2 regions of the Blautia sp. MCC269 genome follow, and region 2 is predicted to be linked to the other one. Evidence: predicted binding sites of a transcription regulator. Region 2 holds the regulator's gene; the other holds the start of a gene.

Region 1 (15,093 bases), on a different contig from region 2:
CAGTTGCCTCAGAAAGAGAAGCCAGTGCTTCCTCAGACATATGAGGACACTGCTCAATTTTCAGTGCGCCCTGAGCAACTTTCATGGAGAAAGCCATACATGTAGGGCAGCCACATTCCTTACAGTTTTTCTTTGGTGTTAATTTAAAGATCTGAATACCATTCAGTGCCATAACTTTATAATCCTCCTATTTATTACGCGAGTGCTTTGATCAGTTTGGAAATTGTCTTAACAGATTCCGGATGTCTTAAGATAACTGCATCGGAACCAGCTGCAAGGTCTGCTGCTGCTGTCTCAACTTCCATGTCGATTCCACGCTCATCCTGTGGTCCCCACTCAGGCATATCTTTCTCAGAAGCTGTTGCTTCCTTAACGTTCCATGTCTCTGCGGAAACAGGTGTAATAATAGGCATCTGCAGCATGTTATCATTCTGGCCTAAAGCGGCACCTTTGATACGATCCATAGTGGAAACTACGTACTCATATCCATATCCAGCTGCTGCACTACCGATATTCATAACGATCTTCTTTGCATCTACACCAAGCTGTGTAGTAACAACGTTAAGCTGTTTTGCAAGGTTGATATCAACGGCAGACTCAGCACCTACGATCTGATTGTAAGCAAGACCTGCAGCTGCACCGATTGCTTTGTAGTTCTCTTCCTTCTCGGAAAGGATCAGTGCATTTCTGCCCTGAAGAGCCTCTGCAACCTTCGGAAGGAGCTCTGCATCCTTCTCAACGTTCTTACAGCCCTCTACAACAAGTGGACAGTCCACTGCTGCGGCAACTTCTTTTACAACTTCGATCAGCTCATCAATGGATTTGTTGACACCGTTCGGATCGCCACCCTCAAGGATCAGTGCGACAAAGTCAGCACCTTCCATAGCAGCAGCTTTCTGTGCGATCTCACCCATTGTTGTGGCGCCTTCATAGTAAGCTTTGATACCTTCAGATACACCCTCAAGACCCATATCAGAGATCTCTACACCGATTTTCGGGCTGTTCTCTGACTCTGCGTCAAAAGAGTAAAATGGGAATGTACAATCCCCACCAAATGTCACAGTCTTATCTCCGCTTCCGATTGTGACATCATTAATTTTTGCGTTAAACTTTTGTGGTTTCTGATTAAACGGCATTTTGTTAGCCTCCTTAAAAATAATAATTAAAAACTACAGAGCTCTTTATATTATACTACATCATAGGGTCCATTGACAAGGCTGGATGGCCTTTTTCTGTTAAAAATTCCACAAGGGCCTCCGGATCTGTTGCGATTGACTCATCTCCGACCATATCCGTAAAGTTATCAATACCATAAAGCTCTTTTGCAGTCTTGTTGAGACGTTCCGCAACCGTCTCTTTCAGTTCCTTCGGCATCCACACAATACGTTCGATACCGCCTTCTGCTTTCATGAACTTTTTGGAAGAGATGAAATGTTTACCATGTCCCATGAATCCAGGGGTCTGAACACCGCCACCTGTCATGGATGCCATCTCAGGGAAGGTCATTCCAAGAGGTGTCATACCTGCATACTCACGGTTAGCAATAACAACACCATTGGAAAATGGCTCGATACCGCAGATACACTCGAAGCATCCACAGGAAGTCATCGGATCCTGCATGATGGAGTACAGAGTAACATGTTCCAGAGCTCCCTGTGAGAACTTCTGAACTGCCTCATCTACATCCTCATATGATCCAAGATTTTCATCAATTGGACGTTCCTTAGTGATCACCTGGCACGGACCTGCCGGATCCAGCTGATTGGTTGCTTTTGCATCCAGCCATGAAACAGCACCGCAAAGTCCAAGTCTTTCCGGTGTTACCACGCATACATGAGACGGTGAAAATGCCTGGCAGAGAATACAGCTGTAATATACATCGACGGATTCATCTGTCAAACTGTCCAGTCTCTCATCTCGTTTGTCGAATACCGGGATCGCAACCTCATGACGGATTCTTGTACATTCAGCAGGGTCTGTATAGATTGTAACCTGACACTTGTCAACGACAGCATCAAATTCATTCTTAACCTGGCTGTAAAGCACTTCTCCGATGTGTTTGATCCTGAATCCTGCATTAAATGCCTCAATACCGATACGGATACGCTGCATATCACGCTGTCCTGTGTGATATACACCCTCAATGCAGTTAATATAATTATGGAACTTACGCTCAATAACAGGCTCGAAATCAGGCTGCATCTTCTTTCCAGCAACTTCTACAACATAGGCAATGCTGTTTTTGCTGCCAAATTCCATCTCATCCACTTCCGGTCCCACAACTGTGATCTTATGATCTTCCACTTCGCTCATCTCTCTTGTCTGGACAAGCTCTGCACAGTCTACACGGGAACCATCAAATTCAACCTGCATGTCTTTACGACGGATGATCTCACCTTCAAACGCAGATGCAAAAGCAACCGGAATATCGATCTTTGTAATCTTGATCTTGATATTTCTGGCTTCCAGGGAAACTTTGTTGAAATCTGCCACATTGGCGCAGCCGATAAGAGCTCCCGGAACTTCTTCCACATTTTCGTCTTCATTGGTGATAACCGGAAAACCGAGCTTGATCGCTCCGGCACCAGCCGCAAGGATCACATCATCTACAGGTTTAAATGCATTTACAAATGCCGGTACTCGATCCTTGGTGTAAGTAAGAAGACTGGCTGCATCGCCAGGTGTTACATTACCAAAGATCAGTGCTGCACGAAGTGCAACTGATACCACATGGATCACTGATGTAACTTCTTTTCCAAGAGGTACAATCCTTACATTATAGCCCATTTTAAGGCCAAGTTCCTGTGCCTGATCGATAATACCGCCAACCAGAGTTACCAGAATACCCTGCGCCTGATAGCTCTTGATCAGATCCACACCTTCTTTTGCAGTCGGTGCAGAACCGAGAATCACTGCCACGCCGGGAATATCACCTGTTACAAGCGGTACACCCATCTCTCGGATAATGGAGTCTGCCAAATGTCCGTAGCACGGTTCGCTGTAAGGCTCCGCGCCATCCAGATATTTCAAAGCTTCAATAAACTCAGCACACAATGCAGTTGCAACGCCTGACATCAAAGCATCATCCAGCTGTTGTTCTCTCGTCATCAATGTCTTCACAACACCAAGAGCTTCTTTCATCTCTCCCAGTGTTTTCACTTTTACGCCGGTAACTGCATAGTAGCAGGGCAGACAATAGGCTGTATGCGGAAATCCCACTGCCTTATCTGCTCCGTGCTGTGCAATTGCCCCGTCTACTGCCTGTACTGTCAGGCCATAGACAGCATCATTTCCGTTGAAAATTCTGTCAATCAACATATTGCACATCTCCATTTCCTGTTTTTTATTTTATATGATCTGTCATTGACAGTCATATATAAGATTCTTCTCAATATGCTCCGCAATCATATTGATGTTTCGCGCACTACTCACTCGGTAAGGGAAAGAATGCAAGCATTCTTTCCCTGTAGGTATGTCAATCGGATAAAATCATCCGCATTCACCATTTATTTATAGTCAAACAACTGTTTATCTGTTCTTTGATTACATCATTGGATCAAGTCCGAGAGCCGGATGTCCTTTTTCTGTAAGGAATCCTACCAGTGTCTCCGGATCTTCTGCGATTGTCTCATCACCGATCATGTCTGTGAAATTATCGATTCCATAGAGCTCTTTGGCAGTCTTGTTAAGTCTGTCAGCTACGAACTCTTTCAGTTCTTTCGGCATCCATACGATACGCTCGATACCGCCCTCAGCCTTCATGAACTTCTTGGAGGAAATGAAATGTTTACCATGTCCCATGAATCCAGGGGTCTGAACTCCACCACCTGTCATGGATGCCATCTCAGGGAAGGTCATTCCAAGTGGTGTCATGCCTGCGTACTCACGGTTGGCAATAACAACACCGTTGGAGAATGGCTCGATACCGCAGATACACTCGAAGCATCCGCAGGAAGTCATCGGATCCTGCATGATGGAGTACAGTGTAACGTGCTCCAGAGCACCCTGGGAGAATTTCTGAACTGCCTCATCTACATCCTCATAAGAACCAAGGTTCTCATCGATCGGACGCTCTTTTGTGATGATCTGGCATGGTCCGTTCGGATCAAGCTGATGTGTAGCTTTTGCATCCAGCCATGAAACAGCACCGCAAAGTCCAAGTCTCTCTGGTGTTACTACACATACGTGGCTTGGTGCGAATGCCTGGCAGAGGATACAGCTGTAATATACGTCAACAGACTCATCTGTCAGAGTATCAAGACGCTCATCACGTTTGTCAAAGATCGGGATTGCAACCTCATGACGGATTCTTGTACACTCAGCAGGATCTGTATAAATAACAACTTCACATTTATCAACAACTGCATCGAACTCATTCTTAACAGATGCATAAAGAACCTCACCGATATGTTTGATGCGGAATCCTGCATTAAATGCATCAATGCTGATACGGATACGCTGCATATCACGCTGTCCTGTATGGTATACACCCTCGATACAGTTGATGTAGTTATGGAATTTACGCTCGATAACCGGCTCAAAGTCAGCCTGCATATTCTTACCAGCAACTTTAACAACATATGCGATGCTGTTCTTGCTGCCGAATTCCATCTCATCTACTTCCGGTCCAACGACTGTGATCTTGTGGTCTTCGATCTCAGAAGCATCACAGGTATGTACAAGCTCTGCACAGTCTACACGGGAACCATCGAACTCAACCTGCATGTCTTTACGACGGATGATCTCACCCTCGAATGCAGATGCGAAAGCAACCGGAATATCAATATTTGTGATCTTGATCTTAATATCACGTGCCTCAAGAGAAGTAGCGTTGAATTTGCTTACGTCCTCCTGAACGATAAGGCTCTTCGGTACGCGGAAGATATTCTCTGTCTCATTTGTAACAACCGGGAAACCAAGTGCAATAGCACCTGCACCGCATGCTACGATCACATCATCCAGAGGTTTGAATGCGTTAACGAATGCCGGTACACGATCCATTGTGTATTTCATAAGTGTTCCTGCATCTCCAGGTGTTACATTACCGAAGATCAGAGCTGCACGGATCGCAACGGAAACTACATGAACAACAGATGTAACATCTTTTCCAAGAGGAATAACACGTACGTTAGCGCCTGTCTTCATTCCGGCTTCTGCAACCTGATCGATGATTCCGCCAACAAGCGTTACCAGGATACCCTGTGCCTGATAGCTCTTTACAAGTGCAACACCCTCTTCTGTAGTAGGAGCAGAACCAAGGATAACAGCAACGCCTGGGATATCGCCTGTTACAAGCGGTACACCGAGCTCACGGATAACAGCATCACCAAGATGTCCATAGCATGGCTCTTCGTAAGGAGTTGCTCCGTCGATATATTTCAAAACCTCGATGAACTCTGCGCAAAGTGCTGTAGCAACACCGGACATGAATGCATCGTTCAGTCTTTTCTCTCTTGTCATAAGTGTTTTTACAACGCCAAGAGCTTCTTTTAATTCTTTTAATGTTGTAACTTTTGTTCCTGTTACAGCATAGTAGCAAGGAAGGCTGTAAGCGGTATTCGGGAAGCTGACAGCTTTGTCTTCGCCATACTGAGCGATCGCGCCGTCAATAGCACCCTCTGTTAAACCATATACAGCATCGTTTCCGCCGAATACTCTATCAAATAAAGTCACTGTAATACCTCCTATTTTTACAGAATTGAATTCTGATCAATTTTGTCTTTGATTTTTCTGATTTCAGCTGTTACAGTTTCACTGAAATCGTAGGGAGATTTTCCCTGACGATCAGCATCTATAACTTCTGTATTGTAGTGGATCATTCCAAGCAGATCCTCCGCCGGGATCTTATTCCGGATAAATTCCTCGTCCTCCGGATTTCTTACCTTATTGGCCACGACCTTAACCTGAGAAACTCCCAGATCCTTTGCAAGACGTTTAACATTCTTATATGTCTGTACGCTTCTTGCCCCTGGTTCGATCACTACAATAAATTCATCCATGCTCTCCGTGGTGCCCCGGCCCAGATGTTCCAGGCCGGCTTCCATATCCATGATCACCACATCATCTCTGTGGATCACAAGGTTATTGATCACTCTTTTAAGCATCACATGTTCAGGACAGACGCATCCGCCTCCACCTGTTTCCACAGTTCCAAGGACAAGCAGCTTTACGCCATTACAGGTTTTTCCATAAGTATCCGGAATATCGTCTACCTTTGGATTCAGTTTATAAAACTGATTCTGGCTGTTGGCTCCGGTACGTTCTTCTATAAGCTTACGCATTTTTGAGATCGGAACGATAGAATCCAAGGTTTCCTCATCAAATCCAAGGGCAAGCCCCAGGTTCGCATCCGGATCCACATCCGCTGCAAGGACCTTTTTTCCCTCATCTGCGTATAATCTTGCAAGTGTTGCTGCGAAAGTTGTTTTTCCTACTCCGCCTTTACCGGTTACTGCTATTTTCATTTTACGTCTTCCACCTTTTATAACATTTTAAAGATCGCAACGGATTAGATTCCTAATGCTGTTCTCTTCTCTTCAATTCTCTCGATCATAAGATCAACTAATTTCTCGATGTCTGTCTCTACTGTGTAAGCAGCACCTGTCCATTTTCTTGTTCCCTCTGTAAGAAGTTCGCACATTTCTGAAGAACCGGAAACATATGGATCAACACCAAGGAATGTATCAATACCAGTACCAACTACGTAGTTACCGATGGATACAGCTTTTTCAGACATCCACTCAGGAGCACATCCTACTACCGGAAGCTGATTGATCTGAAGTCCTGCATCTTTTGCAAGTTCAGCAGCCAGGATCATCATACGGGAGATATCTACACAGGATCCCATATGAAGTACCGGCGGGATATCAGCCAGCTCACAGACACGTTTCAGACCTGCACCGCAGAGGTCTCTTGCGGATTTGTCCATCAGACCAGCTTTTGCAGCTGCCTGTGCGGAACATCCGGAAGCGATGATAACGATATCATTTGCGATACACTTCTTCATCAGTTCGATATGTGCATAGTCAGGACGGATCTTAGGATTGTTACATCCAACCATAGCAACAGCACCACGGATAACACCGGAAGTGATGCACTCAAGTAATGGTTTGGTTGTTCCTGTTACGTCAACCTGAGAGTTTGTAACACCATCAAGAACTTTGACGATCGCTTCTACTGAGTAACCAACAGTAGCTTTCTGTTTCAGCTGTGGAATATGTACAAGCTCAGGTTTTCTGTTCTTGAAGTTATCGATAGCCATCTTAACGATTGCTTTTGCATTTTCTCCTGCTGTCTCTGCGTTGAATCTGATAAATTCAGAATCCGGCATCTGAGCGATCGGAGAAGTTGTAACAAATTTAGTATGGAAGCATTTGCTCAGAGGTCCTAATGCAGGGAAGATACACTGAACGTCAACTACGATCGCCTCGCAGGCACCTGTCAGTACTACGTTCTCCTGCTGCAGGAAGTTACCAGCCATCGGAACACCGCGACGCATAGCTACCTCATTAGAAGTACAGCATACACCGGAAACTGTGATTCCTTTTGCTCCTACGGATTTTGCATAATCGATCATTTCTTTGCTGTCTGCATACTCACAGATCATCTCAGAAAGACTCGGATCATGTCCGTGTACAACAATGTTTACGTTCTCTTCAACCATTACTCCAAGGTTAGCCTCTGTATCAAGTGGCTTCGGAGTTCCGAATAATACATCAGAGAACTCTGTTCCCATCATGGAACCACCCCATCCATCAGCCAGTCCACAGCGAATAGACTGTTTTACAAGTGCTTCTGGAAGAGAAGAACATCCCATATGACTCATATGCAAGGAACTTGCAACCTCACGGTCGATAGCACGTGGTGCAATTTCGTTCTCGATCAGTTTTTCTTTCTGTCCTGCAGGCATTCTGTCAAGGAATCTCTGATATCCGAACGGTTTACCATATTCCATAAGACCGATCTCAGCCATCTCATGAGCCAGATCATAGATATCCTTTCCTTCTGTCTCCACGCCCCACTCTTTAGCGATGCGAAGCAGTTTCTCAGGATCTTTTACCTGATAATTTCCGCCCTCTTTTGCACAGTACAGTGTATGACAGATCTCACGGCCATGATCGGAGTGAGTAGCTGCACCACCAGCTGTAAATTTGAGGAAGTTTCTTCCTACGATACCATGAGCATCACATCCACAGATTCCTCTTGGAGCCTTCGGTGTAATACGGCACGGTCCCATTGCACAGATACGGCAGCAGATACCCTGCTCACCGAATTTACAGTGCGGAGTCTGGTTCTTTGCACGGATCTGCCATGCATCTGCTCCTACCTTTGCACCTGTCTCAAGAAGACGGGCTGTAGCGGCTTCAAATTCCTCCACTGTAGTTAATTTGAATTCACTCATTATAGACCTCCTTTAATAGCACATCTATTTTTTATTTTTCTTTTTTATAATAAGCCCATGGACAGGAACCCATCCCCACCCATGGGTTATTTTCAGTTTTAAAAAAAGGTTTTTATAAACCTAATTTGTCAAAAATTTCAAAAGCTGCTTTTCTCATCGGATTGTCCTCTGGAAGAGTAACGGTTGGTTTTCCGTCACAGTCATATTCATAAACTGCCTCATCCTGTGGTACTACACCGATCAGATCGAGTCCCTGTTTCTGGATCTCCTCAAGGATTCCGGGATTCAGTTCTGCTTTTGGTGCGCGATTGATGATAAGACCTACTCTGGAAGGCTTCATTTCACATTCCCGGATCAGTTCCGCGATTCTGCCAACTGCCTGTACGCCTCTTCTGGAACAGTCACTTACGAGGATCGCTGTTTCCATGCTTGGAAGAATTCCTCTGCTGATGTGTTCCATTCCTGCTTCATTATCTACAACAATATACGGATAATTTCTCTGGTATTTGGCAAGCTGAGCCTGAAGCAGTCCATTTACAAAGCAATAGCATCCTTTTCCCTGCGTTCTTCCCATCACAAGAAGATCATAATCATCTTCCTCTGTAAGGGCATCCTCGAAACGTACCTCTGCATAATCTGCCTTGGACATTCCTGTCGGGATCGGACTTTTTTCTGCCAGTTCCGCATGAGCGATCTCCTCACGGACATCTCCCAGTGTGGTATCTACTTCTACGCCAAGAACCTCATTCAGGTTTGAATTGGCATCTGCATCTACAGCCAGTACAGGTCCTTTTTTCTTTTCGCAGAGATACTGGATCAGCATTCCGCATAATGTAGTTTTTCCAACGCCGCCTTTTCCTGCGACTGCAATTACATGTGCCATAAAACGGGCACCTCCTGATTTCATAAATAAAAATCTGATACGCCCGGCGTATAAAGGAGGTGCCCGTAAGGTAAAACAATACAGTTATATTGTTTTTTATTCTGGCACCTCCGCACTGTGCCGGAATTCATATTCAGTTTATTGATAATTAGATAAGTGTACGAAGTCCGGATCTGTCAATGATCTCGGATACATCCTTCCATTTGTTTAATGCATAAAGATGGATACCGTCAACACCAAGAGCGCGATACTCATCGATCTGTCTGATGGTGTATTCGATTCCTTCTTCTTTGAATCGTTTAACCTTGTCCTCATAGAACATGTCAAATGGTTTACCATCAGCATCTTTAGCGTTAAACGGATTCGGGAACAGCCAGTTTCTGGAGATCAGCCTGCAAAGCTCACTGTCCATTACACAGCCGTTACGTGAAAGAGCCATATTAATGGTAGCTGCCTGATCCAGGATCGGCATTACACCAACATCTACAGGCATTGTCACTCCAGCCTCGCGGATAGCGTCCAACCAGTATTTAAACTGTTCCATATCCCAGCAGAGCTGGGTCATGATATAATCAGCACCATTGTCCTGTTTCTGTCTCAAAACAGCAATATCAGCATCCAAGCTTCTGCATGCGATATGGCCTTCCGGTGAACCGGCTACTGCGATCTCGAACTTATCGCCAAATTCATCACGGACAAATTTAACAAGGTCTGTCGCATAATTGAAGTCTCCGCAGGTTGTTGTCTCACCAAGTGGAATATCTCCGCGAAGTGCCAGCATATGGTCTACGCCTTCAGCCAGATACTGTTCCAGTTGCTCTTTGATGCCTTCTTTTGTATTCTTGATCACTGTGAAGTGTGTTACAGGAGTGGTTCCTGCATTCCTGATCATCTGGCATACTTCCCTGTTGGCACCGACATTTCCGCCGCCGGCACCGTATGTACAGGAAATATACTCCGGTCTATACTTCATGAGATGTTCAATGGTTCCCGGCAGGTTTGCCATACCTTTTTCTGTCTTTGGTGGAAAAAGTTCAAAGGAAAGCAGCATTTTTTCTCTCATTGCTTCAGATAATTTCATTGATCGTCCCTCCACGTTTTAATGTTATTATATTTTTATAGGAATGATCTCTGTTATTCCCTCAGTTCACATTTCCATAAAACTGCTGTAATATTAGTCACACTGCAGTTTCACGATACTGTTCGCCAGATCTACCATGAGGATACTGCCCTCTACCACGCGCTCATCTCCCATGATATCACGAAGGATCAATTTATTTCCATCCACATCAATGCGGCTTACATTTTTAAAAATTACTGAATTATCTTCTTCTTTATATACAGTTGCAAGACACATAATCAATTCCTCCAAATAAGCGTTTTTCTGTTCTTCCGCTCTGCTGTCAAAATCATTCTGTCAGTTTATTTCAGTTCTTCCTTAACAAAGGTAAGGGCAAGTCCCAGTCTCATATTACCCTTCTGGAAATCGGATACTGCTTCCTTGATTGTCTTGGCAGCTGCATCCATATTAAGTTTCTTAAGGTTGTCAGCCATCTGGTCAAGTTCTGCAGCATGATGCTCATTATGCTGCAACATGTAGGTAAGAAGTGCTACAGTCTCATTCTTGCAGTCACCGGACTCACAGGAACCGCAGTGGCCATCGCCGTGTGTATGGCAGTGACTGTCTCCTTCTGCATGACTGTGTGTATGGCTGTGAGTCACTCCATCCTCGTGAGTGTGCTCATGTGTATGTTCGTGGCTGTCCGCATGTCCATGCTGAACAAGGTTGCCATTCTCATCTTTGATTAAATGCATAAATACCCCTTTCCTGTATCCGCAGGGCGGACACGCTCATGACAAGAATTTATCAATTAAATTCATTATACATCTTTTCGCCTCTATTATCAAGAAAATTATTATAAAAAATATCCAAAATTATGCGCCATTTTTCCTGATTTTTCAAAAACTTTGACAGTTAATTAACCCGATTGTTTCGATTTTAACGAAGTTAGTTTTTCCAAACCATCTAATATTGCTCATAGCAGCTTTGAAATCCGGATCAAGCTTTATCACTTTTGTAATATATTTGATGTGATTCTTTCATATTTTTGTGCTATAATAGCAAAAACATGGGAAACAGAACAAACAAGGAGGAATTATTTTGAGAGAGACTGTTTTTCTGAATAACGACAGAGAAATGCCCCTCCTGGGGCTTGGTGTATATAAGTTGCCCGACGACGTACAGGCTGAGGCTGCTGTCATTTCTGCAATCTCCGCAGGCTACCGCATGATTGATACTGCATCCGTTTACAAAAACGAAGAAAGTGTGGGACGTGCCATTGCCAGATGTGGAGTTCCCCGAAAAGATCTTTTTATCACCAGCAAGATCTGGAACACCGCTCAGCGCCTGGGTGATGTTCAGGGTGCTTTTTCCCGCAGTCTTGACCGCCTGAAACTCAGTTATGTTGATCTCTGCCTGATCCACTGGCCAGTTCCCGGCTGCTACCTCAGCACCTGGAAAGAACTGGAAAAAATCCTGGAATCCGGACGTGCTTTAAGTATTGGTGTCAGCAATTTTGACATCCGGCATCTGGAAGAGCTCCGTAAAATTTCCGGAATTATTCCGGCTGTAAATCAGATTGAATGTCATCCCCTGTGTTATCCATCCGAGCTGATCGAATACTGTAAGGCTTTTGGCATTCAGGTACAGGCTTATGCCCCTCTGGCAAGAGGTGCCTATTTTGACAATGATGTCATGTGTGTTCTGGGAACCAAATACGCAAGGACTCCTGCACAGATAGGTCTTCGCTGGGCCATCCAGAAAGGAATTTCCGTTATTCCAAAATCCAGCAATCCGGAACGTATCCGAAGCAATGGAAATATTTTTGATTTCAATATCGAAGATGAAGACATGGCGATCATTGATACGCTTAATGAAGATCTTCATACTTCTCATGTTCCGGAAGATCTCCGTGACATTCAGTTTTAGTTTTTTCATAATAACATAAAAAAGATATCTGCCTGATCCTAAAAAAATCTTCTGGCAGATATCTTTTTTATTTTTTTAACTGAATTTCATATGTTTGAAGCGGGCGAATGTTTCTGGCTCATACATTTTCCCAGGGGAGCATCGGTGTTTCCACTTTTTTGTCACGCAACATCAGATCCATTACCGCTTCTGCTGCAGATTTTCCCTCAAAAAGTACACGGTTCACTTCCGTTATGATAGGCATCTCCACTTCATATTTCTCCGCAAGTTCTCTTGCGGCTCTTGCGGAATAAACACCTTCTACAACCATCTGTACCTTATCCATAGCCTGTTCCATTGTACATCCCTGACCGATCAGATATCCGGCTTTTCGATTACGGCTGTGTACGCTCGCACAGGTTACGATCAGATCACCAATTCCGGAAAGTCCGTAAAACGTTTCCATCTGTGCTCCCATTTTCTTTCCAAGCCTTGCAATCTCCGTGATTCCCCTGGTGATCAGAGCTGCTTTTGTATTGTCTCCATATCCCAATCCGTCAGCGGTACCTGCTGCCAGTGCAATCACATTCTTAAGTGCTCCCCCAAGTTCTACTCCCAGAATATCCGGCGTTGTATACACGCGGAATACAGGACTCATAAAAATACTCTGAAGATATTCTGCAGTCACCCTTGTACGTGCGCTGACCACGCAGGTCGTAGGAATTCCTTTTCCAACTTCTTCCGCATGACTTGGACCTGAAAGAACTGCCACATCTCCCTCAGGAATTTCTTCCTCAATTACGTCACTGAGTGTTTTCAGTGTTTTTTCTTCGATACCTTTTGCAACATTGACAATCTTCTGACCCTTCCTGATAAATGGTGCCATTTTATGAGCCGTACTTCGAATGTACGGAGAAGCCACTGCCAGCACTGTTACATCAGCACTTTTAATCGCCCGTTCCAGATCCGTCAGAATTTCAATGTCTTCCGGAATCTGTACACCTGGAAGCCGGTCAGGATTTTCTCTTTTTTCCCGGAGTTTCCGGGCATCCTCCGGTCTTGCTGACCAGAGAAGGACTTCATGGCCGTTATTATGCAACAGGAGTGCCAAGGCCATGCCCCAGCTCCCCGAACCCAGTACGCTGATTTTCGCCATAAATTTTACCTCTTATTTTTTATTCTTGCTGCTTAGGAATACTTTATTCTCAGTTCCATGAAGAAGCCTTCCAATATTGGCTCTGTGCCTGTAAAAAGCCATAGCTGTAAGAACCGCCATCACAATATAGAGTTCCACAGTATGTGGCTGATCCATCCCGTATTTTCCCATATGTCCAAAAACAAGGACCAGGATAAACGCTGCCGCATAGGCACTGAGGGAACAGAGAGATACATAATGTGTTGTAAAAAACAGTGCAAAAAAGACAACTGCACATACAATAAAAATCCGCCAGTCAAAAGCAATGATCATGCCCACAGAGGCTGCAATTCCTTTTCCACCGCGAAATTCCATGGAAATTGGGAAATTATGTCCCAGAATACAGCCCAGAGCAGCATAAAGCGTCAGAAGCGGGAGAATACCGCTCATGGAGTTCCCATAAATCATTCTCACGATCACAATGGCAAGCACACACTTCAGGCAGTCTCCCAGAAGTGTAAGTGCTCCCGCCTTTTTTCCGAAAGTGCGGAATGCGTTGGTCGTTCCCGCATTTCCGCTTCCATGCTCTCTGATATCTGTCTTGTGAAGCTTTCCTATAATATAACCTGTCTGGAAAAGTCCGCATACATAACCAATAACAAGACAAATAATACGTTCCATATTTTTATTCCTTTTCCCCGCGCTCGCGGATGATGAATTTCAGGGAAGTTCCGGAGAATCCAAAGGCATCCCTGATCTTGTTCTCCAGATATCTTACATAGGAGAAATGCATCAGTTCTTTATCGTTGACAAAAATTACAAATGTGGGCGGTTTTACCGCAACCTGTGTCATGTAGAAGATCTTCAGCCTTCTACCACGGTCGGACGGAGGCTGCTGGAGAGCAACTGCCTCAGAAAGGATCTCATTGAGAACACCGGTCTGGATACGGAGTGTCTGATTCTCGATAACTGTATCGATATTCTCAAAGAGCTTCGGAAGTCTCTGGCCTGTTTTTGCAGAAATAAAAATAATCTGTGCATACGGCATAAAGGAAAGGATCTGACGGATCTTCTCAGTATGCTTGTAGATGGTCTTGTCATTTTTCTCAATGGCATCCCATTTGTTTACAGCTACAATGATACCTTTTCCTCTGTCATGGGCGATTCCCGCGATCTTGGCATCCTGCTCGGTAACTCCCTCGGAAGCATCAATCACAACTACGACCACATCTGCACGCTCTACAGCTGTTACTGTACGGATAACGCTGTAGCGCTCGATCTCTTCTTTTACTTTTCCTTTACGGCGAAGTCCTGCAGTATCAATAAATACATAGTCCTTATTGTTCCAGGTAACCTTGGTATCAATGGCATCACGTGTAGTTCCCGCAATGTTAGATACGATCACACGCTCCTCACCAAGAAGTTTGTTGATCAGAGAAGATTTTCCAACGTTCGGCTTTCCTACAATGGCGATCTTCGGGATATCGTCCTGATCTTCCTCCTCGCTCTTATCTGGGAACTCTTTGATTACCTCATCCAGCATATCTCCAAGACCCTGTCTGTTGGCTGCGGAAATTGGGATCGGTTCTCCGATTCCAAGATTATAAAATTCATATACATCCATCATGTACTTCTGATGGCTATCCACTTTGTTGACTACAAGGCGTACCGGCTTGCCGCTGCGGCGGAGCATATCTGCCACCTTG
Region 2 (15,093 bases):
GATTCAGGAAGACGCTGCATTTGCCTATCATACAGAGGAAAAAGTACGGATTGGTGTGGCAGACGATGAAGCTTTCTGCTTTTTTTATGCGGATAATTTAAATCTTCTGGAACAGATGGGGGCAGAATTGGTAACGTTTTCTCCGATCCATGATGAAAAACTTCCGGAAGATCTGGATGGACTTCTTCTTTGCGGCGGATATCCGGAACTGAACGGAGAAGCGCTGGAAAAGAATCAGAAGATGTGTTTGGCGATTCGAAATGCGATGGAACAAGGAATGCCCTGCCTGGCAGAATGTGGCGGATTTATGTATCTTCATCAGGAGATGGAGGACATGGAAGGCCATTTCCGTAAGGTCTGCGGTGTAATCCGGGGAAGATCTTTTCGGACACCCAGACTTAACAGATTTGGATATATTACTCTTACAGAAAAAGAAAATACCGGACTTGGTGAAATACCTGCCCATGAGTTTCATTATTTTGATTCCACGGACTGTGGCGCCGCGTTCCATGCGTCAAAACCGGCATCCAAAAGAGGCTGGGACTGTATCCACAAAAAGGACCGCATGATGGCAGGATTTCCTCATCTTTATTATTATGGAAATCCGAAGGTTCCGGTGCGTTTTCTGACAGATGCGCTGGAATACAAGAAAGAACGGAGGATGAAGAAAGATGTTGAAATATAGTCTTCCTGCACTGGTTATGGGATTTGTCCTGGATCTTCTTATCGGAGATCCCAGATGGCTGTATCATCCTATCTGTGTCATCGGAAATCTGATTGCGTTGCTGGAAAAAGGAATTCGCAGAATTTTTCCGAAAAGTCATGGAGGGGAACTTGCCGGCGGTTTTGTGACTGTGGTGCTGATCTGTCTGTTCAGTGGCGGAGTACCATTTCTGGTTCTGCATTATCTCTACCGTTTTTCAACAGTGGCTGGATTTATACTGGAAACTTTCTGGTGTTACCAGCTTCTTGCCACCCGCTCCCTGAAAGATGAAAGCATGAAAGTCTATGACCGTCTGAAAAATGGAACATTGGATGAAGCGCGTTATGCGGTATCCATGATTGTCGGCCGTGATACAAAAGAACTTACGGAGATCGGTGTGACAAAAGCAGCAGTGGAAACCGTGGCAGAAAATGCATCAGACGGCGTAATTGCCCCTATGCTTTATATGGCTGTCGGCGGAGTACCGCTGATGTTTTTGTACAAGGGAATCAACACCATGGATTCCATGCTGGGTTATAAAAATGACAGATATCTGTATTTTGGACGAGTTGCCGCAAAGCTGGATGATGTGGCCAATTATATCCCCGCCAGAATTTCCGGCTGGCTGATGGTAGCGGGAACGGTTTTGATAGGAATGAACACAAAAAATGCAGCCAGGATCTATAAAAGAGACCGGAGAAACCATGCAAGCCCCAACTCCGCACAGACGGAAGCAGCTATGGCAGGTGCTCTGGAAGTACAGCTTGCGGGAAATGCGTATTATTTTGGAAAATTATATGAAAAACCTACGATTGGTGATCCGATCCGCCCGGTGGAGCCGGAGGATATCAAAAGAGCCAACCGTTTGATGTATGCGGCATCTGTGCTGGGAATTCTTATATTTTGTCTGATCAGTGCAGGCATTCGTATGTTGTTTTTCTGACCGGCGCAGAAACGTTCTGACCCGGAAAAGATGCAGATAATACATAACAGACAGGAGAGGAACCAATGACAAAACACGTACATGGAGGAGATGTATACAGACATAAAGACTGCCTTGATTTTTCAGCGAATCTGAATCCTCTGGGAACACCGGAAAGCGTAAAACAGGCGATTATCGGCAGTCTGGATCATATTGCACAGTATCCTCAGGTAGGCTGTGATCTTCTTCGGGAAAAGATTGCAGAATATGAAGGCGTAAAAAAAGAAGAAATTGTCTGTGGAAATGGTGCGGCAGAAGTGATTTTTACCCTCTGCCGTGCGGTAAAACCCAAAAAGGCGCTGCTTCCCGCGCCGACTTTTGCAGAATACGGACAGGCACTGGAGAGCACGGATTGTAAACTGGAATATTATATGCTGACGGAAAATGAAGGTTTTGTGCTGGGGGAGTCTTATCTGGATATTCTTCACAAAGGACTGGATATGGCATTTTTATGCAATCCGAATAATCCCACCGGTATGCTGATTCCTCACAGGCTTCTGAAACGGATTCTGGAAAAGTGCAGAAAACTTGGGATTCTTCTGGTGGTAGACGAATGTTTTTTGGATTTTGTGAAAGAACCGGAGGAATATTCTCTGAAACGGTCACTTTCGGGATTTAACAATCTTTTTATACTGAAAGCATTTACAAAGAGATATGCCATGGCCGGCGTGCGGCTGGGATATGGGCTTTGTTCCAACCGGAAACTGATGGAGAAAATGGAACTTCATGTTCAGCCCTGGAATGTTTCCACCATGGCGCAGGCTGCGGGAATCCAGGCACTGACAGAGACAAAATATGTAGAGGAAGGAAGACAGCTTGTTTTTCGGGAGTCACAATGGCTGAAAAATGAGATGACCCGCATTGGGTATAAAGTATTTCCGTCGGAAGCAAATTATATTTTCTTTAAAGGGCCGGAAGAACTGTATGAGTTCTGTCTTCGGAAACGCATCCTGATCCGGGACTGCAGCAATTATCCGGGGCTCACCAAAGGCTTTTACAGGATTGCGGTAAAGCGCCATGAGGAAAATGTAAAACTGATCCAGGTACTTGAGGGAGGTATATTATGGCAAAAGCAATAATGGTACAGGGAACCATGTCCAATGCCGGAAAAAGTCTGCTGGCAGCAGGGCTTTGCAGAATTTTTAAGCAGGATGGCTATAAAGTGGCTCCTTTTAAATCACAGAATATGGCCCTGAATTCTTTTATTACAGAGGATGGGCTTGAAATGGGACGTGCCCAGGTCATGCAGGCAGAAGCAGCCGGGATCAAGCCATCGGTACTGATGAATCCAATTCTTCTGAAGCCAACCAATGATGTAGGTTCCCAGGTAATTGTTAACGGAGAAGTTCTTGGAACCATGAGTGCCAGAGATTATTTTAAATATAAAAAGACACTGGTTCCGGATGTAATGAAAGCTTACAATGCCCTTGCGGCAGAAAATGATATCATTGTAATCGAAGGTGCGGGAAGTCCGGCAGAGATCAATCTCAAGGATGAGGACATTGTAAACATGGGAATGGCAAAGATGGCCAAGGCGCCGGTTCTTCTTGTAGGTGACATTGACCGTGGTGGCGTTTTCGCACAGCTGATCGGTACGGTGGAACTTCTGGAAGAAGATGAAAAGGCTATGGTGAAAGGCCTGATCATCAACAAATTCCGTGGGGATAAGACCATTCTGGATCCTGGTGTTGCGATGCTGGAAGAGAGAAGCAAAATTCCGGTTGTGGGAGTGGCTCCATATTTGGATATTCAGGTAGAAGATGAGGACAGCCTTACGGAACGCTTTGACAGAAAACAGGAAGCCGGTGTGATTGATATCGCGGTGATTCGAACTCCTAGGATTTCCAATTTCACAGATTTCAATCCTTTCGAAAGCATTCCGGGCGTTTCACTTCGCTATGTGAAACATCCAAGAGATCTCCATTCTCCGGATATGATTATTCTTCCGGGAACCAAGAACACGATGGGCGATCTGATCTGGATGAGGGAAAGCGGAATGGAAGCGGCAGTTCTGAAAGAGGCTTCCAGAGGAAAGCTGATTTTTGGTGTCTGTGGTGGTTATCAGATGCTGGGAGAAACTTTAAGCGATCCTCATGGAGTGGAAAATGGCGGCTCCATGAAGGGAATGGGCCTTCTTCCCATGGATACCATATTTGCGGAAAAGAAAACAAGGACAAGGGTTCACGGACAGTTTGGACAGCTTTCCGGTGTGTTTGCACCTCTTTCCGGAGCAGAAATTGAAGGTTATGAGATCCATATGGGAGAGAGTATTCGAAAGGAAGATGCGGGTACAGCCACAAAAATTACGGACAGTGTCAGTGGTGAGACCAAAGAGGAAGGCGCTTTTTCCGGAAATGTGTGCGGAACCTATATACATGGAGTCTTTGATAAAGAGGCATCTGCAGAGGCGATTATCCGTGTGATCGGTGAGAAAAAGGGCATTGATGTGGAAAATATGACAGGAGTGGATTTTGCCGCATTTAAAGAGCAGCAGTATGATATCCTGGCGGCAGAGCTTAGAAAACATCTGGATATGAAAAAAATCTATGAGATACTGGAAAACGGGATTACGGAGGACGAATAAAAATGAAAGTTGAGCTTGAAAATGTAAAACCCATGGAGATCGAAAAAAGAAGTTTTGAGATCATTACCGAAGAATTGGGAGACACTCCTCTGATTCCGGGAACAGAGCTGATTGTAAAACGCTGTATTCATACAAGTGCGGATTTTGATTATGCAAAAAATCTCTGTTTTTCTGAGGGTGCGGTAGAAAAGGCAATGGAAGCGATCCGAAATGGTGCGTGCATTGTTACAGATACGCAGATGGCAAAAGCAGGCATCAACAAACGTGCTCTTGCGCGTTACGGCGGTGAGGCATATTGTTTCATGTCCGATGAGGATGTGGCAGCTCTGGCAAAGAAAAACGGAACCACAAGAGCTACAGCCAGTATGGATAAAGCTGCCGAGATGGATGAGAAGCTGATTTTTGCTATTGGAAACGCACCAACTGCCCTGGTTCGTCTCTATGAACTGATTGAGGATGGAAAACTTTCTCCGGAACTGATTATTGGCGTACCGGTAGGCTTTGTAAATGTGGTACAGTCAAAGGAACTGATTATGCATGCAGATGTTCCGTATATTGTGGCAAAAGGACGAAAGGGTGGAAGCAATATTGCGGCGTGTATTGTAAATGCACTGCTTTATATGATTGATAACCGAAGAGATTAAGAATGTAAAAACGCCTCCGCAACTGTTAAAAACAGGCAGCGGAGGCGTTTTTTTCCACAACACTTTTCAGAAGCTGACATGCAGGCAGGAAATCTTTTACAGGAATGGAAGAACAGGAAAGAACCAGTGTGATATCTTCCGGGGTTTCCTTCAGAATTTCCAGACGGAGGCCTTTTTCACGTGCTTTTTTTTTCAGTTCGCTGCCTGAAATTGTGCAGGGAATGGTAAGAGCCAGACTGGTTCCGGCAGCCCCTGTTTTGATCTGGCAGTCTGTACCGAAGGTTTCCCGGACAGCAGTGGAGAGGGCTTTCAGTTTCTGTGCATACAGACGGCGGAGTTTTCTTGTCTGGGAAACCAGGTGGCCGTCACGGATAAACTGGCAGAGAGCAATCTGTTCTGCCTTGGAAGCAGTCTGGTTGTAAAAGTCTGCTTTTTTTTGGTACCGTTCCCGGAGGGTGGGCGGAAGTACCATAAAGCTGACACGGATGGATGGAAGAAGAAGTCTGGAAAAAGATCCGATGTATACAACGTTTTCGCCTCCGGAAAGACCGAAAAGAGATGGTGTTGGTTTCTGCAGATAAACGAATTCATTTTCAAAATCATCTTCAATGATCAGGTGGCCGTTGGCCTGTGCATGGTGAATCAGTTCCAGACGGCGTTTTACAGTCATGATTTCACCCCATTTGGTCATATGGGCAGGAGAAACATAGATTACATCACAGTTTTTATCCCTGTAGTGGACATCAAATCCATAATCTTCAAAAATGGTACTTCCCTGAATAAAGGATGGGGTGGGAAAAGAAACGGTTTTTTGTTCCAGAAGCAGAGGGCAGAGAATCTGGAGAAGACTCTGCAGGCCTGCGCCCACAACAATATCATCCGGAGAGCAGATCACATTTCTGCGTTCCCGGATATAATCGGCGAGAACTTCCCGGAAATCTTTTTCCCCCTGGGGTTCACCGTAGGAAAGCATACGGTCACCCTGACGGAGTGCACTTTTGATGTAACGCTGCCAGAGATCGAAGCGGAAACTTTCCCGGTCTACGCCGGAGGAGGCGAAATCATAAAGACAGGGAGGGACGTCTGCCGCATGTTTTTCCGGAGCAGGAGGATGCTGTTTGGTTGCAATATCGGTAACGTAATAACCGCTCTGTGCCCGGGCGATAATATAACCATCTGCCGCAAGCTGAAGATATGCGTTTTCGATGGTGGTACGGCTCAGCTTCAGCTCCTGGGCACATTTACGGAGTGAAGGCATCTTGCTGCCCGGGAGCAGACGGTTTTCCAGAATCAGCTTCCGGTAATAATGATAAACCTCCAGATAGAGGTGTTCTTTTTTGTGTTCTACGGATATATTCAACATAGGTATGGTAATTTCCTTCCAAAAATGATTGCGTAAACCTGACAATTCATTCTATAATAATACAGAAAAAAACACAAGACTGGAGAATTATGATGAAGAAAATAGCCGTGATCAATGATCTTTCCGGACTGGGAAAATGCTCGCTGACAGCAGCCATTCCAGTAATCTCCGTGATGGGAGTGCAGGCATGCCCGTTTCCTACCGCTGTTTTAAGTAATCAGACAGGATATGAAACTTATTTCTGCGAGGATCTTACTCGGCAGATGACGCCATATATGGAACAGTGGAAAAAGCGGGGATTTATCCCGGATGGAATTTATACAGGTTTTCTCTCGGATGAAAAGCAGGCAGATAAGATCCTGAAATTTATGGATCTGTTTGCCGGTGAGGAGACATTGATTCTTACTGATCCGGTAATGGGCGATGACGGGGAAGTCTACCCGATTTATACAGAGGGACTTCGAAGCCGTTTCCGCGAACTGGTCAGCCGTTCCTATGTAATTACCCCAAACCTTACAGAGGCATTGCTGCTCCTTTACGGAAAAGAAGAAATGGAGAAAAAATGGAAAGTTCTGGAAACTATGCCGGAGGCAGAAAGGCTGGAGAAAATCCAGGAGATCGGACAGCGCCTTGTTCTTGAATTTTCTCTTTCCGCAGTGGTGATTACAGGTGTGAGTTACCGAGAAAACAGCCAGACACCGAAAATGGGAAATCTTGTCCTGGAAAAAGAGAAGGTCTCCTGGGTATTTGCCGAAAAATCCGGTGGAAGTTATTCCGGAACCGGAGATCTTTTTGCGTCAGTGCTCAGTGCCGGGCTGGTGAAAGGATATTCTATGGAAACCTGTGCACATATGGCGGTGGAGTTTATTTCCACATCAATCAGAGACGCAGTATCAGAAGGAACAGACCGTAATGACGGGGTATGCTTTGAAGCGCATCTAGGTATGTTACTTTCATAATAAAGAAAAGGGGAAAAATCATGATTTCAGCAGAAGAACAGAAAAAAGTAATTGCTCTTGTAAAACAGACAAAAGAACTGATTTTAAAAGAGATGAATAACGAAGAAGTAATGGTAAAGGGAGCTGCTAACTATGTGACAAATGTGGATCTGGCCGTGCAGAACTTTCTGAAAGAGGAACTTGGAAAAGCATTTCCGGAGATTTCCCTGATCGCGGAAGAAAAAGAAAACCTGGGACTTTCCAGAGAAAAAACTTACTGGATTCTGGATCCTATTGACGGTACTACAAATCTTATTCTGGATTTTCATATGAGCGCAGTTGCATTGGGACTTTATGAAAACGGTGAGATTGTTTTCGGTATTGTATACAATCCGTTTTCCGATGAACTGTTCCACGGAGCCAAGGGAGAGGGCGCTTATCTCAATGGAAAGAGAATCCATGTATCCGATACCGAAGATTTTGGGGATGCGGTAATTTCCTATGGCTCCACTCCTTACACAAAAGAAGAAGCAAAAAATCTTTTTCCGATTTTTTATCACATCTTTATGAAATGTGCGGATTTCCGTCGTACCGGATCTGCAGAACTCGATATGTGTTATGTTGCCTGTGGAAGGGAGCATGGATATATTGAACGTGACCTGAAACCCTGGGATTATTCTGCGGGAACCATTATTCTTCGTGAAGCAGGCGGTATTGTGAAGAACTGGAAAGGCGAGGAACCGTCCTATCTGAAAAATGAGGACATCCTCGCCTGTGCGCCGCAGTTTGCGGAAATTCTTCTAAAAGAATTATAATTTATTTTTTTGTAACCGATTTTTGTGTTCAAAAAGGGAGATCAGCAGCGTGAGCAGGATTCCGGAAACAGAGAGAAGAATTCCGGCGCGGATTCCCGGGCAGATGTAACGAAGCTCGATCTGGTTTTTCCCTTCTGTCAGAGGAATAGAATACATGCAGTCATCCAGAAGGCCGGCAGTAATCTGCTGGCCGTTTCTGTATATTTTCCAGCCTTTGTCGTAAGGGATGGATAGATAAAGCAGGGAGCTGGAATCAGCAGCAGTACAGGAAACGGAAACATGCCCGTTTTCCAGCTGGAACTCTTCCACAGCTCTGCCTGAAATCTCCTTGGAAACAGCGGCAAGGGCATCCAGATCCAGCGCGTAAAACTGTTCGCCCCCATCCCGGATGAAATATCCATTGTCTGAATGGATGGAAACTTTTGCATAAGCGGCTTCGGAAGCTGCTGGAATATAAAAAGCTGAGGGACTGAGCCACCAGGAATAACGGCTGATATAGGAGTCATTTACATTTAAAGAAGCATTTTCCATAGGGGAATCCCAGGGTATGTTTCCATATAGTGCGTAATTTCCCTCTGGAACAGAAAGGGTGTATACCTGGTCAGTGCCGGAATCGGAATCTCCTTTGGAAGAACAGGTATAGGATAACGGCCGATACAGAGAAACCGGATGTCCGCACAGAATGCTGTACAGATAATTCTGGTATACAAACGGGTCATCGGTCTGCGGAGTCTGTATAGATTCCGAATTGTCATGATAGAGAAAAGCCATCGGCAGTGCAGACGGGTTACAGTATACGGACTTTCCGTTTTCCGCCTCTATAGAATCCAGTTTTGTCAGTCCGTTAACGGGATAGGCAGACAAGGTATATTTTACTCCCAGCAGAGCATCTGCAGCAATGACAGGAGAGTTGGTAATGTTCATATTCAGACCGTTTTCACGGTAACCGATACGTTCCAGAAATTCTCTCTGCGTATCGTCCGGGGAGGAAGTATAACCGGAAATGGAACGGTAATTATAAGCCAGAGCTTCGTTATAATTTGCAGTTGCACCGTCAGTGTACTGAATCTTTGTGGAAGTCTGTGAAATCCGGTAAATGGAACTGTCCGATTCCTTGATTTCGCCGATCTGTTTCTGGGAACCCAGAGAATAAGCGGTGTACTGGCTGTTTTCGTCAGCATGGTAATCATTCATCAGAAAGCTGGCGTTAACTGCCAGTTCTGAAAGGATGATTCCTGTACAAAGCAGAGTGATAACTGCTTTTTTCCATGATTTGAAATTCCGGCTGTACATAAAAAGTCTCACAGAAATCAAGGTAACTGCAGCGTAAAAAACGGTCAGATAGATTTTTGATGTATGTTCACCGGGGTGAATATTATCCAGAAAAAACAGAAGAACCGAAAAAATGATCCATCCTCTGGAAAGAAGAACTGCGGTATGGTCATCCAAGTAAATCAGATAAAAACAGGCAGCCAGAAAGATCAGAGCGGCAATTCCCACATAGGAATATCTGCACCAGTAACTTTCCACAGTTTTGAACAATGAAAATACCATATAAAAAGGTTTCCAGTAAAAAATCAGTGCTATGACAGCAAGAAAACAGGCCAGCATACTTTTTTTCTGTGCAGATAACGTAGAAGAAAGAAAAAGGGCAATAACCGCCAGGATTACCAGAGTACCACAGAACAGAGAAGTACTGTTTGGAGTACTGTGCGCGCCCAGGTGGTAACTTTCCAGAATGGTGGGAAGCTGTCCGACGAAAGAAAAATCCTTCAATGCTGCAAGGTCCAGAGAACCACGGTTGGAATTTCCCATGGCAAGTACAGTGGGTAAAAACAGAACCGCGCTGCACATAAGCCCCAGAAACATAGAGAGGCCATAACGGAATATCATGACCAGGGCTTTTCGTGGAATATGGCTGTATTTTCTTGATGATCCCAGAAAATATAAGGCAAGTTCAAAAAGAAACCACAGGGCGGAAAATACACAGTTGATACCACCGCTGTACCAGTTAAAAAGAATCGACAATGCCACCCAGACAGAAAGCTTCCAGATGGATGATCCATGTATGATCTGATAGGTTCCCAGAAGAATCAGCGGAAGAAGATAGACACCGTCAATCCACATGATATTACTGCTCTGGGCAATGGTATACTGGCAAAGACCGTAACAGCAGGATAAAAGGACAACAAAAAAAGTTCTTGCAGATTCCGTGTTTTCTGTCAGATATTTCCGGAAGCGGTTTACAAGAAAAATACTGAAGGTCATGGAAGCCAGAGATAATTTCAGCAGTACCAGGATGTCAAAAAATGAATGGAGATTTTCTTTTGGAAAAAAGACACTCAGAAGCATAAACGGGGAGGAAAGATAATAGCTGAAAACAGCGATATTGGTACCTCCCAGTGTTTTTCCAAATGTATAAAAAATGCTGTTTTTCTGCGCCAGAACATCCTTGAAATAAGCATAAAAATCCAGATACTGAATGCTGGCATCATCCACAGCCAGTGATTTGTTGCCAAAAGGGGCATAGCCACAGGTGATAAATAAAATCAGTAAAACTGCAAAAGTAAGACCAAATGCAGAAAAATAAATGCGCTTCTTTTTCACAGGTTCCTCCTCCGGGATGATTATAACAGAGCTGGCCGTCAGGCCAGCTCTTCCCATTTTTCATAAAGTTCTTCCAGTTCTTCCGAAATGGCAGCTTTTTCACGGCTTAATTTGGTACATTCTGCCACGTTGGTGCAGACATCCGGGAGAACCATGGTATCGTCAATTTCCTTATCTCTTGTTTCCAGTTCCTCAATGCGGGCTTCCACTTTTTTCAGTTCTGCTTCCCGTTTTCGTTTCTTCGCCTGTTCTTCTTTCATCTGCTGCCAGGAAAGTTTGTTTTCGGAAACCGTTTTTTCTTCCTGAGGGGCCTCGGGAGAATCAATTCCCGGAGCATAGGCGCTGGTCAGTTCTTCTTTTTTCTCCAGATAGTAATCATAATCGCCAATGTAATTGACCACAGCCTGATTGGTAAGTTCCATGATCCTGGTTGCGGTCTGATTGATGAAATAACGGTCATGGGAGACATAAAGGACAGTACCGGTGTAACTTACCAGTGCTTCTTCAAGGATTTCCTTGGAAGCGATATCCAGATGGTTGGTAGGCTCATCCAGAATCAGGAAATTGGCTTCGGAGAGCATCAGCTTGGCAAGGGAAACACGGCCTCGTTCTCCACCGGAAAGTGCGGAGATTTCTTTAAATACATCGTCTCCGGTAAAAAGAAATGCTGCAAGCATATTTCGGATTTCGGTCTCTGTAAGAGTCGGATACGTATCGGAAATCTCCTGGAAAATAGTCTTATCCATATGAAGAACATGATGTTCCTGGTCATAATAACCGATCTGCACCTTGGAACCAAGAGAAAATTTTCCGGCATCTGCTTCGAGAAGACCATTGATAATTTTCAGCATGGTAGTTTTGCCGGTTCCGTTGTTTCCGATCAGTGCCACACGTTCGCCACGTTTGATATCAAAAGAAATATCGGAGAACAGAGTCTGTCCCGGAAATGCCTTGGAGAGTTCCTCCACATGCAGGACATCGTTTCCACTTAATACACGGGGTTCCAGGGAAATCCGCATACGATCCTGAATTTCCAGAGGTTTTTCGATACGCTGTACACGATCCAGCATCTTCTCACGGCTTTCGGCACGTTTGATAGATTTTTCTCTGTTAAAGGACTTCAGTTTGGCAATGACTGCTTCCTGATGTTTGATGTCTCTCTGCTGATTTAAGTATGCCTTGTACTGGGCATCGCGTAGCTGGGCTTTTTTAAGAGCATAAGCAGAGTAGTTTCCACTGTAGACACGGGTCTGTCCGGCCTCAATTTCCACTACCTTTGTGACAACTTTATCAAGGAAATAACGGTCATGGGAGACAATAAATACAGCTCCCGGATAATTCAGAAGGTAGGTTTCCAGCCATGAGATACTTTCCATATCCAGGTGGTTGGTAGGCTCATCCAGAAGCAGGATATCCGGTTTGGAGAGAAGCATCTTGCCAAGGGCAACACGGGTTTTCTGCCCTCCGGAAAGCGTCTCGATCTGTTTGTCAAAATCCTCTTCTGTAAAACCAAGACCCTTTAAAACACCGGTCAGTTCACTTTTGTAGGCATAACCGTTTTCCAGTTCAAACTGATGGGTAAGACGGGTGTAAGTCTCCATCAGACGGTTCAGGTCCTCGCCCTGTACATGGTTCATTTCCTGCTCCAGATTACGGATGCGGCGTTCCATATCAATGATGTGCTGCTTGGTAGTAAGAAGTTCTTCATAAATTGTATGGTGCCCGTGAATGTCCTGATACTGGGCCAGATAGCCGATATTTTTGTCACGTGCAAGAACAACATTGCCGGAGTCAGCGGAAATTTCCTGCATGATGATCCGAAGAAGGGTTGTTTTTCCTGCACCATTGCATCCGATAAGGGCCGCTTTTTCCCGGTCTTCAATGTGGAAGGATGCGTCATTTAAAATTACTTTTTCGCCAAAGGCTTTGCATATATTCTGACATGATAAAATCATAAAAACTGTCCTCCTGTATAAAGAATTGTCTCTGTCTGGTCATAAAACAGGGAAAATCCTCCACCTATTATAACGGAAACCGCCAGGATTTCAAAGAAAAAATCATTTTTTTAAAAAAATATGAAGAAATTTGTACAGAACTCACAACTTTAATTGACAGGAAAATGTCAATTCGGTATAATTAACCTAGTGTAAGGTAAGGAGGAGAACTATCGTGGAGACAAAACAAATCTCGAAAGCGGTGATTAAGCGTCTGCCACGCTATTACCGCTACTTAGGAGAGCTGATGGAAGACAATGTGGAGCGTATTTCTTCCAATGAATTAAGTAAGAAGATGCATACCACAGCTTCCCAGATTCGTCAGGATCTCAATAATTTCGGCGGTTTCGGGCAGCAGGGGTATGGCTATAATGTACATTATCTTTATACGGAAATTGGTAAAATTCTCGGATTGGACATCGTTCATCCGATGATCATTTTAGGTGCCGGTAATCTGGGACAGGCACTTGCCAATTATGTGGACTTTGAGAAACGTGGCTTCAAACTGGTGGGAATTTTTGATGTAAATCCTGTGCTTGAGGGTATTGCAGTCCGCGGACTTGAGATTCAGATGCTCAGTGAACTTCCGTTTTTCCTGAGAGAAAATAATGTAGAGATTGCAATTCTCACTCTTCCGAAGAACAAAGCCAAAGAAATGGCAGATATTCTGGTGGAGAACGGAATCAAAGCAATCTGGAATTTTGCACATCTTGATCTGGAGACACCGGATGATGTAATTGTGGAGAACGTGCATCTTTCCGAAAGTCTTATGACACTGTCTTATAATCTGAGTAAATACAGGCAGGAGCATGTGGAAAAGTAGAAAGTGTTAAGCTGCCGGAAACGGCAGCTTTCTCTATTAAGAGGGGAGGCAGGGCACAGCATGAAAAAAATTGTTACCTGCGAGGAGATGAAGAAGCTGGATGGTGCCACCATTCATCATATCGGAGTGGCATCAGAAGTTCTGATGGAGCGGGCAGCACTGAAAGTAGTAGAAGAAATAGAGAAATATCTCGAAAAAAATGAAAGAATACTGGTTGTATGCGGAAGCGGCAATAACGGAGGCGATGGTATTGCCGTTGCCAGACTGCTTTATCTGAAGGGAATCCGGGCAGAATTCTGCATGGTCGGAAACAAAGACAAAATGACCAGAGAAACGGTGCTTCAGTATAAAATTGCCACAGGATATCAGGTCCCGGAAGTGAATAACCCGGACTGGAGTGAATATACTACTATAGTAGATGCCGTGTTTGGCGTAGGCCTGGTGCGTCCGATCGAGGGACATTATGCGGAAGTTATTCATGAGATGAACAGTGCCCGGGCAAAAAAGATCGCTGTTGACATCCCATCAGGAGTAAACGGAGATACAGGCCTGGAAATGGGAATTGCCTTCAGCGCGGATCTGACTGTTACGTTTGGTTACCGGAAAAGAGGACTTTGCTTTTATCCGGGCAGATTGTATGCAGGAAAGATTGTTACCGCTGATATCGGAATCTATGAGCAGGAAGCTGTAAAGGCATCTGCATGTTGTCTGGAGCAGGAAGACCTGAAACTGTTTCCGGAGCGTGATCCCGGCGGAAATAAGGGAACTTTTGGAAAAATTCTATTTGTTGCCGGAAGCGAGGGAATGTGCGGGGCTGCTTATTTAAGCGCCAGTGCTGCTCTTCATGCCGGGGCGGGAATGGTAAAAATTCAGACAGTAGAAGAAAACAGGATTCCATTGCAGATTCTTCTTCCGGAGGCTATGGTATGCACCCGGTTTGATGAGGAATCCAACGAACAGCTTCTTTCCTGGTGTGATATCCTTGTGATTGGACCGGGACTGGGAACATCGGGGGCCAGCCGTGAGAGAGAACAGTGGTTTCTTACGGCAGCCGCCCGGGAGAAAAAGCCACTGATTCTGGATGCAGACGGACTGAATCTTCTGGCAATGCATCCTCAGTGGAAGGAATTCCTGGGTGAAAATGTTATTCTGACGCCGCATATCGGTGAGATGAGCAGACTTTGTGTAAGAACCATATCGGAAATCCAGGGAACAATTGCACAGACCGCAGTGGACTATGCGAAAGAAACCGGTACCGTATGTGTCCTGAAAGATGCCTGTACAGTAATTACAGATGGGAAAGGCGATCTGTATTTGAACCTTTCCGGTAATTCCGGTATGGCAACTGCCGGAAGCGGAGATGTGCTTTCCGGGCTTCTGGCAGGAGTATTATGTATGTATCTGAAAACGGAGGAACATCCCTCCATGGTTTTAAAGGCCGCGTTAGGTGTTTATCTTCACGGACTTTGCGGCGATCTTGCAGCCGCTGAAAAAGGAAAGCGCAGTATGCTGGCAGGCGATATCATTGAATATCTGCCCCAGGCTTTAGCGATAGGTGAAGAGGAGTCAAAATCATGAAAAAATACGAGAGAGTCAAGGCACTGGTATCTCTGGATGCCATTGCTCATAATTTTGAGGAA

Evidence for each region. Region 2 encodes Rex, which represses fermentation and respiration genes when NADH is low (regulators of the CRP and FNR family bind a similar motif). Its sites were predicted from a motif close to ATTGTTAANTANTTAACAAT; they were not measured.
Region 1: the regulator Rex is predicted to act here: its motif matches at 11,137-11,156, upstream of GPK88_RS15345 (DUF8180 domain-containing protein).

The regions. Positions count from the first base shown of each region.
Region 1 covers NZ_WQQE01000050.1:14,464-29,556, reverse strand. The annotation lists gene acsC (acetyl-CoA decarbonylase/synthase complex subunit gamma) at 1-172, opposite strand, end outside; gene acsD (acetyl-CoA decarbonylase/synthase complex subunit delta) at 195-1,136, opposite strand; gene acsB (acetyl-CoA decarbonylase/synthase complex subunit alpha/beta) at 1,192-3,318, opposite strand; gene acsB (acetyl-CoA decarbonylase/synthase complex subunit alpha/beta) at 3,544-5,673, opposite strand; gene GPK88_RS15370 (ATP-binding protein) at 5,691-6,464, opposite strand; gene cooS (anaerobic carbon-monoxide dehydrogenase catalytic subunit) at 6,509-8,401, opposite strand; gene GPK88_RS15360 (ATP-binding protein) at 8,514-9,284, opposite strand; gene GPK88_RS15355 (methylenetetrahydrofolate reductase) at 9,433-10,365, opposite strand; gene GPK88_RS15350 (CooT family nickel-binding protein) at 10,459-10,641, opposite strand; gene GPK88_RS15345 (DUF8180 domain-containing protein) at 10,707-11,099, opposite strand; gene GPK88_RS15340 (aldo/keto reductase) at 11,446-12,273, shown strand; gene GPK88_RS15335 (NAD(P)H-dependent glycerol-3-phosphate dehydrogenase) at 12,392-13,408, opposite strand; gene plsY (glycerol-3-phosphate 1-O-acyltransferase PlsY) at 13,421-14,068, opposite strand; gene der (ribosome biogenesis GTPase Der) at 14,073-15,093, opposite strand, start outside.
Region 2 covers NZ_WQQE01000039.1:25,312-40,404, forward strand. The annotation lists gene GPK88_RS12885 (cobyrinic acid a,c-diamide synthase CobB) at 1-685, shown strand, start outside; gene cbiB (adenosylcobinamide-phosphate synthase CbiB) at 672-1,646, shown strand; gene cobD (threonine-phosphate decarboxylase CobD) at 1,712-2,764, shown strand; gene GPK88_RS12900 (cobyric acid synthase) at 2,749-4,269, shown strand; gene GPK88_RS12905 (precorrin-8X methylmutase) at 4,272-4,913, shown strand; gene pdxR (MocR-like pyridoxine biosynthesis transcription factor PdxR) at 4,939-6,276, opposite strand; gene GPK88_RS12915 (pyridoxamine kinase) at 6,366-7,235, shown strand; gene GPK88_RS12920 (inositol monophosphatase family protein) at 7,256-8,029, shown strand; gene GPK88_RS12925 (YfhO family protein) at 8,024-10,636, opposite strand; gene GPK88_RS12930 (ABC-F family ATP-binding cassette domain-containing protein) at 10,675-12,591, opposite strand; gene GPK88_RS12935 (redox-sensing transcriptional repressor Rex) at 12,806-13,453, shown strand; gene GPK88_RS12940 (NAD(P)H-hydrate dehydratase) at 13,514-15,031, shown strand; gene alr (alanine racemase) at 15,028-15,093, shown strand, end outside.